Regions from separate parts of the Desertibacillus haloalkaliphilus genome, predicted to be linked through region 1. Evidence: riboswitches for the same ligand, from Rfam matches in the RefSeq annotation. Region 1 holds a riboswitch; each other region holds the start of a gene.

Evidence for each region. Region 1 has a riboswitch for thiamine pyrophosphate ahead of thiE (thiamine phosphate synthase). Riboswitches for the same ligand answer to the same signal wherever they lie in the genome.
Region 2: another riboswitch for thiamine pyrophosphate. It lies ahead of thiC (phosphomethylpyrimidine synthase ThiC); the one in region 1 lies ahead of thiE (thiamine phosphate synthase).
Region 3: another riboswitch for thiamine pyrophosphate. It lies ahead of KH400_RS09165 (acetylornithine deacetylase); the one in region 1 lies ahead of thiE (thiamine phosphate synthase).

Annotation. Positions count from the first base shown of each region.
Region 1 is NZ_JAHPIV010000002.1:320,813-324,103, reverse strand. Features, by position in the region: gene KH400_RS03915 (thiazole synthase) at 116-898, opposite strand; gene thiS (sulfur carrier protein ThiS) at 904-1,101, opposite strand; gene thiE (thiamine phosphate synthase) at 1,103-1,732, opposite strand; TPP riboswitch at 1,867-1,974, opposite strand; gene KH400_RS03900 (YqgU-like beta propeller domain-containing protein) at 2,039-3,178, opposite strand.
Region 2 is NZ_JAHPIV010000012.1:118,710-122,000, forward strand. Features, by position in the region: gene KH400_RS14510 (hypothetical protein) at 1-53, shown strand, start outside; gene thiC (phosphomethylpyrimidine synthase ThiC) at 334-2,103, opposite strand; TPP riboswitch at 2,282-2,393, opposite strand; gene KH400_RS14520 (aspartate kinase) at 2,701-3,291, shown strand, end outside.
Region 3 is NZ_JAHPIV010000007.1:44,846-48,136, forward strand. Features, by position in the region: gene aceA (isocitrate lyase) at 23-1,312, opposite strand; TPP riboswitch at 1,691-1,789, shown strand; gene KH400_RS09165 (acetylornithine deacetylase) at 1,964-3,256, shown strand; gene tenA (thiaminase II) at 3,268-3,291, shown strand, end outside.

The DNA of each region.
Region 1 (3,291 bases):
TCACTCTTTTCTATAAAAATTAAAACTTAAATCAAAGGTCAGTAAGGGTAGTCTCAGGCACAAGCTGTTTATTATGCCTGAGTTATGCCGTCACTTATGTGATAACCCCAACAGGTTATTTGATCATGTGAGTTTCATAGCCACTGCTTGCTGTCGCATAACGCTTCTTCGGTATTCGCCCCGCTAGATATGACAAGCGCCCTGCTTCAATTGCATGCTTCATTGCTTTTGCCATTGTCACTGGGTCTTTTGCTTTTGCAACAGGTGTATTCATTAACACACCATCTACCCCTAACTCCATCGCTTGAACGATATCTTGAGCAGACCCTAGACCAGCATCAACGATGATTGGAACATTCGCTTCTTCAACAATCAATGATAAATTGTAAGGATTTAGAATTCCTAATCCCGTTCCAATCGGAGCACCACCTGGCATCACCGCAGCTGCCCCTGCTTCTTCAAGTCGCTTACAAATGACTGGATCATCAGATGTATAAGGGAGCACAACAAAACCCTCATTTGCTAATACTTCTGTTGCTTTTAGGGTTTCAATTGGATCGGGTAGTAATGTCTTTTCATTAACACTTACTTCAATTTTAATCCAATTACTTAACCCAGATGCCTTTGCAAGTCGTGCAATACGGATCGCTTCCTCCGCTGTTTTTGCCCCTGATGTGTTTGGTAAGTACGTAAACGTTTGCCCTTCTAGGTGCTGCAAAATAGCATCCTCATCTGGCGCCTCAAGGTTAACACGTCGAATTGCAAATGTTAACACCTCTGTACCTGATGCTTTGATCGCTTCATTTTGGACAAATGGATTCGGGTAACGCCCCGTTCCTAAGAAAAATCGTGATGATAGCTCTTTTCCTGCAATAACTAATTTATCGTTTGTTTTCATAGGGTTCACCCTCCTCCTACAAAATGAACAAGCTCTATTTTCATACCTTCTTTTAGCTCTGTATCTTCCCAATCTTCACGATCAACAATTTCCCCATTGATCTCTGTTACGACAAGGTTGCCTTCTAATTGGTAATGTTTGACGACTTCATCAAGTTTCGAAACATCTAGTTGTTTCTCTTCGCCATTAATATAAAGTAGCATCTTAGCTCTCCTCACCGTTAATTTTTTTAATAAACGTTTCACAGGTTCCTTTCACATCATCACTACCGACAATTTCACTAATCGCACAAATTCTCATCGCACCAGCTGCTAGTACCTGATCGACGTTATGAAGCTTAATCCCTCCAATGGCAACAAAGGGAATGTTTATTTCCCTTGCAATTTGGCTAACATAATCCGTTGTAACAGGGTCTACAACATCTTCCTTGCTATTGGTTGGGAATACAGGCCCAACACCAATATAATCTGCCCCATCCCGCTCAGCTGCTCTCGCTTCTTCAATCGCATGAGTAGAGATGCCAATGATCTTGTCATTTCCAACAATTTTTCTCGCTTCTTGAATAGGAAGATCATCTTGACCAAGATGAATGCCATCTGCATCAACGGCAAGTGCAACATCAATATGGTCGTTCACTATAAATGTGACATTATGCTTATTCGTTAATTCTCTCAATTTACGTGCCTTTTGCAAAACATCTCGTTTACTACTTTTTTTATCACGGAGTTGAATAATATCAACTCCACCAAGAATCGCTTCTTCCATCACTTTTGTAAGCTCGCGACCTCTGTGAAATTCTTCTCCGGTAATTGCATACAGTTTAAAATCCTTCATAACTGTCCCTACCCTTCTATCGTCTTCATTCCTCTCGTTGCTCCAGTTAGGAATTAGATTGGAAGATTCCTTCCATATAGTACTATCAATGCAAATAACCATAACCCAACGACGTGGATTACGGCTAAAGTTCATCATTCATTAGTCGACTTTCCTACGCTGGGATCTCCAGATCAGGTTCAAGGGTAAAAGGAAACACCTTTTTCTCAGCCTACTCACGATAGACACCCCTAGTCTTTTCAAATGTAGTACCATCAATCTCTATTATGACATAAATTAATAAGAATACAACAATTGTTCCATCGTTTAAAAACGATTTGATTGCACGAACAAATCAACCATTTGATTTCCATTAAGATCAATGAGGTGTTCATATTGGTAGCCATACAACATCGATTCCCCATCAGGCGATAGTTTCAACGGTGCATCATTTTCCACTTCAATGATCACTTCTTCATCTCCAGAACGAATATCAAGTGCTACTAACTCAAATCCATCCTCATAATCAACGTAATTACCACTATAGAAAGGTCTCAAATAGTAAAAAATACTGTTCATTTGGTCAAATGTGAAATAAGGGACCCACCATTGCTCAGAATACGTATTTAATATTGGAACCTCAATTTGACGAATCGTCTCGTTTTCTTTGAAAAAGGTATACGTGGACATCAGTTCATCGATTGAATCAACATCAATGATCAAATAGTTGTGATTAGGAAATGAAAAAAATGATAAAATGTCCTCTTCGACTAACACTTTTTGGTTTGTCTTCATATCATAAGAGAACAAAGAAGAAAAATAACTCGGCTCGTCTTGATCCCAATGTAAATACCCTAGCCGATTTATATCTAGCCACTGGATAAACGTCTGGTCTAATTCGATTGGAGAAATTTGACCGTTAGCGACATTAACATAGTATAATTGCGATTCCCAGTTCGGCAAAAATGAAACAACAACAAGTTCTTCTGGCTGATAAGGATTCCAAAACACGGAGTAATCTTCACCTAACTCTTGTATTTGATAACGAATAAAGCCATCGCGATCTATTAGGTATAATGATACATCGTAGTCTCGAGTCACCGTTTCAATGGCGTAATAACTATAATCATGGTTCGCAGTCACATTTGAAATAGCTTCCTCGGTTTGAAAGAATCCCTGCTCGTCACCGTTTGTAACATTATGCTTAAGCAACCTCGCGATGCCTTCTTCATCTTTTAAATACAAAACAGTATGTTCATCGAACCATTCACTTATTTCAATAAAAGAACGAGAAGAACTGGTCTTAATAGGATATCGTACATTATGGCCATAAAATTCTGAGGGGATTTGCCGTTTTTCATGGAGATTCAGCAGTCGATCACTTGCTACTATCACATCTTTATCCGCATACTGACACCCTGATAATAGAAAGATAAATAAACTAATTACGATGAGCACTCTTTCCATTTTCTCCCCCGTTCACTTTTTATTCTCTTTTTCCATTTGAGGTTGTTTTTTGACCTCACCTATTATCTCATTTTTACTCACAACTCTCAATTCATACGTTGACGAATTCAAAA
Region 2 (3,291 bases), on a different contig from region 1:
AGAAGGTTGGATTGGTAGAGCCAAATTGGGGACGCGATGGCTCTTGGAATTAATAAGAGGTGGTTGTCACCAAAAAGGTTGAGCGATTCTATTAGAATATTCGATGAAACCATTGTTTCCTAATCTCCACTTTTTAAGTTAATCTATTTATTGGCATAAAAAAGTCGTGTATAAGAGGGCAGGTTTCCTGCCCTCTTAAGCATGTTTAAGTTCTCTATTATCCTACCTGTCATCGGTTGGAGAGGATGAGGTTGTATGTGTGCCCCTTGAGTTGATAGGCATGAATTGTTCGCCATTTGTTTAATCCTGATAATGAGGAATTGAGATCGTTATTTATTGGTAGATTTTACTGCCTTTTTCCCGGAATTCCTTAGATTTGTTCTCAAGTTCCTCTTTTAGAAGTTGATCTTCCTTGAGACCCTTTTCTTTTGCTTGGTTACGAATATCTTGTGTAATGCGCATGCTACAAAACTTCGGACCACACATCGAGCAAAAGTGGGCTGATTTTGCACCTTCAGCAGGGAGTGTTTCATCATGGAAGCTCAACGCTTTTTCAGGATCAAGTGATAGATTAAATTGATCATACCAGCGGAACTCAAACCGCGCTTTTGATAGGGCATCATCACGCTTTTGTGCATTCGGATGACCCTTGGCTAAATCGGCGGCATGAGCGGCAATTTTGTAGGTGATCACACCTTCACGGACATCATCTTTGTTCGGTAACCCTAGATGTTCCTTTGGTGTCACATAACAAAGCATCGCTGTTCCGAACCAACCAATCATGGCAGCACCAATCGCTGATGTAATATGGTCATAGCCTGGTGCAATATCTGTCGTTAATGGACCTAATGTATAGAACGGTGCTTCCTCGCATACGTCAAGCTGACGATCCATGTTTTCTTTAATTTTGTGCATTGGTACATGTCCTGGACCTTCAACCATCACTTGAACATCGTGTTTCCATGCAATTTTTGTTAACTCTCCGAGCGTTTCTAATTCGGCAAATTGTGCTTCGTCGTTAGCATCAGCAATGGAGCCAGGACGAAGACCATCTCCTAAAGAAAATGCAATATCATATTGTTTTAAGATGTCACAAATGTCTTCAAAATGAGTGTATAAAAAGTTTTCTTCGTGATGCGCGAGACACCATGCTGCCATAATCGAGCCGCCACGAGAAACGATACCTGTAACACGATCTGCAGTAAGTGGAATATACCGTAACAGAACACCAGCGTGAATTGTAAAGTAGTCAACCCCTTGTTCAGCTTGTTCAATTAATGTATCACGATAAACTTCCCAAGAAAGGTCTTCAGCAACACCATTTACCTTTTCAAGCGCCTGATAAATAGGTACGGTTCCAATCGGTACAGGAGAATTACGAATGATCCACTCTCTTGTTGTGTGGATATGCTTTCCTGTTGACAGATCCATAATCGTATCAGCCCCCCAACGGGTAGCCCATGTCATCTTCTCAACTTCTTCTTCAATCGACGAGCTGACAGCTGAATTTCCGATGTTTGCATTAATTTTCGTATGAAAATTGCGACCAATAATCATCGGTTCACTTTCCGGATGGTTGATGTTTACCGGAATAATGGCTCGTCCCTCTGCAACTTCTTTTCGTACAAATTCAGGGGAAAGGCCTTCACGAATAGCGATAAACTCCATTTCAGGGGTAATCATTCCTTGGCGGGCATAATGGAGTTGTGTAACATTTCTTTCTTTTTTGGCACGAAGAGGCTTTCGTTGGCGTGTATCAAACATTTCAACCTCGTTTTTGTCTTGGGTGGTTTTAAAGCCGTTATCTTCAGGTTTAATATTTCTTCCATCATATTCTTCTACATTTTCACGTTCTAAAATCCATTGTTGACGAATGGTAGGAAGTCCTTTGCGAACGTCTACAGAATAATGAGGATCTGTGTAGGGACCGCTTGTATCATAGACTTGAAACGGCTGATTGATCTCTTTTTGACCGTTATTATCTGTCGGGTGAAGTTTAATTTCGCGTACAGGCACCCGAATGTCCTTTCTTGAACCTTCAAGATACACCTTTGAACTATTGGGGAATGTTGATGATAGGGTAAGAGTAGATTGATTTTTCATACGATGATCCTCCTAAAAATAGAATTTTACTCTCATGGTAGAAAGTGAACTCTAGTAGGAGGGTTATATTTACATTTTTGTAATAAAAAGTAAGGTATAATACGTAAACCACTATTGTCATCATTACTTAAACGTAAAAAAGACCGCTAGCAAGCGGTCTGATAGGCATACGTATCCATACATAGATAAATATAATCCCTCCGCTAGCATTACCTAGTTCAGGTTCACCGGTCGACAACTCACTAGTTGTCCTCTCAGCTTGATTCGATCAAGCTCCCGTTTGTCTTTAGTTGTACAGTTGAATCATACTAAAGTTTATAACCATTTGCAACTAAAATTCGGAAAATTTAATTGGGCTTGTATGTTCTGACTAGTGTTTGATTTACAAGGTGATTTGTTACTATTTGCTAGTGAATGAGATTGATTAGGTAAAAATAAGCGTGATGCGGGTATCACTGTGGCTGATGAAACTATATCAAACTGTATGAAAGATAAAGCTGGCAGATTCGTTTTGCTTTACGTGTAAAGCTATGTTAAATTTAGAATTGTCAAAATGTTAGCGAACACAAAACAAACATTGGAGTTGGGAGAGAGAAGATGAAGGTAGCTAAATTTGGTGGAACATCAGTAGCGAGTGCAGAACAAATTCGAAAAGTCGCATCAGTGATTACAGATGACCCAGAACGAAAAGTTATTGTCGTTTCAGCACCGGGGAAGCGTAATGATGAAGATACAAAAGTAACGGACTTATTAATAAAACTAGGTGAAACCTATTTAAGCGAAGGCAGTGCAGATGCAGAGTTAGCAGCTGTTGTCGATCGTTATGAACAGATTGCAAAAGGCCTTGAACTGTCAAGTGAAATTATTGATACGATTGAAAGCGATCTTAAAGAGCGCTTAGCCGCTGATACTTCAAATGAAGGTAAGTTTATGGATGCCATTAAGGCAAGCGGTGAGGATAACAATGCAAAATTAATCGCCTTTTATTTGGAGAGTAAGGGAATTGAAGCTCAATATGTGAACCCTAGGGATGCAGGTTTACTTGTAAGTGATGAGCCAGGGAATGCTCAAGTATTGCCGGAAGCCTATGAAAACTTATTCAAGCTTCGTGAGCGTCCAGGAGTTCTTGTCTTCCCAGGATTCTTTGGTTACTCACCAGAAGGAACGCTTGTCACGTTTCCACGTGGA
Region 3 (3,291 bases), on a different contig from region 1:
TGAGAGAGATAATCAATCGTGATTACTTTTGGAATTGCGCTTCTTCTGTTGAACCTTTAAGTGCTGTTGTAGAAGAAGTGCCACCAGAAACAACTTGAGAAACTTCATCAAAATACCCTGTACCAACTTCACGTTGGTGACGTGTTGCTGAATATCCTTTTGCTTCACTAGCAAACTCAGCTTGTTGAAGCTCAGAGTATGCACCCATTCCACGAGTTTTGTAGCCGTGAGCAAGTTCAAACATGCTATGGTTAAGAGCATGGAAACCAGCAAGCGTAACGAATTGGAACTTGTAGCCCATTTTACCAAGTTCAACTTGGTATGTTTCAATCGTATCTTTATCAAGGTTTGCTTCCCAGTTAAATGAAGGTGAGCAGTTATAAGCAAGCATTTTGCCTGGGAATTTCGCATGAATCGCATCAGCAAATTTTTGTGCTTCTTCAAGACTTGGTTTTGATGTTTCACACCAGATTAAATCAGCATATGGCGCATAAGCTAACCCACGTGCAATCGCTTGATCGATACCAGCATTTGTACGATAGAATCCTTCTGGCGTACGCTCTCCTGTAATAAACTCGTGATCTGTCGGATCTACATCTGAAGTAATTAAGTCAGCAGCATCCGCATCTGTTCTTGCAACTAGAAGCGTTGGAACACCACTTACATCTGCAGCTAGTCGAGCAGCCGTTAAGTTACGTACCGCTGTTTGCGTTGGGATTAATACTTTACCACCAAGGTGACCACATTTTTTCTCAGAGGCCAGCTGATCTTCAAAGTGAACGCCAGCAGCGCCTGCTTCAATCATACCTTTCATTAGTTCGAATACGTTTAATTGACCACCGAATCCAGCTTCAGCATCAGCAACGATCGGAGCAAAATAATCAATGTCACCTTCTCCTTCAAGGTGTTGAATTTGGTCTGCACGTTGTAATGATTGATTAATCCGTTTTACGACTTGAGGTACACTGTTTGCAGGATACAAGCTTTGGTCAGGATACATTTGTCCAGCTAAGTTTGCATCTGCCGCCACTTGCCAGCCACTTAAGTAGATCGCCTTAAGGCCAGCTTTTACTTGTTGTACCGCTTGCCCACCTGTTAAGGCACCTAGTGCGTTTACAAATGGTTCTTCATTAATTAACGTCCATAACTTTTCCGCTCCACGACGAGCAAGTGTATGTTCAATTTGAACAGAGCCTCGTAAGCGAATGACATCTTCAGCTGAATATGGTCTTTCGATGCCATTCCAGCGTGAATCATTTTCCCAGCTTTCTTGTAATTTTCTAGCTTCCTCTTGAATGTTTACGTTTGTCATAATACTCCATCTCCCTTTTTTGAAATTAAATGATTCCCCTCTACATTCAGTCCCGACGACTACAATAGCTTTCACGCGATCGTCTGCATTAAACATTTAGCTTATCAGCTGGCCAATCACACGAAATCTCCTAATCTGAGCAATCACCCCTACCTTCAACTTAATGGTATGTAGTAAATTTCTTTCTCGCTGTGTTAATACAGTGTTTTTATTTCTGGTATTATAATATAACAGACTTTTGTAAAATACAACCACTTTTTAGAATTTTCTCATCTTTAAATAAAAGTTTAAATATTCAGATAATAAACCGATTGTTAGGTCTCTCACTTCTTCCTTGTATTAAATAGTAAACTATGTTACTTTGTTGTTAACTTAAAAGATGACCACTAGGGGTGCCATCGTGCTGAGAGAGGCCTTCGCCTTAACCCTTAACCTGATCTAGATAATACTAGCGTAGGGAAGTGGATGGGATACATCGTACATCGATCAATGGTTTTCTGAATAGATTGACATTGGTCCATGTCCAATTGTTAAACCAAACCACTCCTTATGTTGGAGTGGTTTTCTTTTTGGTTTATAGCCATAGCAACATTAAATCTCCCAAGAACCTACATACTACAAACTCATAACAAACAAAAAGGAGTGAAACATATGAAACAGACGATTGACCCCCATCAGGTTCAACGGGAAGTAGACAACAGAAAAGATGAACTACTTGAGCTCGTTCAGGCATTAGTGCGCTATAAAACACCAAGTCCACCCGCTCGCAACACTGTAGCTGCTCAAACATACATTGCCTCCTACCTAGAAGACCTCGGCTTCTCTATTGATAAATGGGATGTATACAAAGGAGATCCTAACGTAGTCGGAACATTAAAAGGGACAGAACCTGATTACTACAATAGCCTCATTATTAATGGTCATATCGATGTTGCTGAAGTTGATGATAGTGAAGGCTGGAACACTGACCCTTTCGATCCCGTGATTAAAGATGGCAACATCTATGGACGCGGAACTGCAGATATGAAGGCTGGAAAAGCCGCTTCGCTATTTGCGATTAAACTTCTTAAGGAAGCAGGTGTCAAACTGCCAGGGGATCTTATCTATCAATCTGTCATCGGCGAAGAAGTTGGAGAAGCAGGAACATTGGAATGTTGCCGCAGAGGTTATGATGCCGATTTTGCGGTTGTCGTCGACACATCTGACTGTCACATCCAAGGTCAAGGCGGTGTAATCACGGGATGGATTACTGTTCAAAGTCCGAAAACCTTTCACGATGCAACAAGAAGAAACATGCTTCATGCCGGCGGAAGCTTGTTTGGAGCAAGCGCGATTGAAAAGATGATGAAAATTATTGAAGGGTTACAATCGCTAGAACAGCATTGGGCGGTAACAAAATCATACCCAGGGTTCCCTGCTGGAATGAATACCATTAACCCAGCTGTCATTGAAGGTGGTAGGCATGCAGCATTTATTGCCGACAAGTGTTCCCTATGGATTACCGTCCACTTCTATCCTGATGAAAATCATGAGGACATTATTAAAGAAATTGAAGAGCATGTTTTGAACGTTGCCGCTGCTGATCCATGGCTACGCGAACACCCTCCGACATTTGATTGGGGTGGTCAATCAATGATTGAAGATCGCGGAGAGATCTTTCCTTCATTAGCGATTAATAACGAGTGGCCTGGGCTTAAAACACTTGCTTCATCACACCAACACTCAACAGGTACTTTACCAACTATTGGGATGTCACCTACTGTCACTGATGGCGGCTGGTTAGCTGAAGCCGGCATTCCGACTGTCATCTATGGGCCTGGTGATTTGCAGAACGCACACGCAGTTAATGAACATGTCCCGATTGACCAACTTCTTCAGTTTACAAAAGTAATGATTCAATTTATCTATGAGTGGTGTCATACAAAAAAATCTAAACATAATTAGGAGTGATTACGATGAAATTTTCAGACCGACTACAT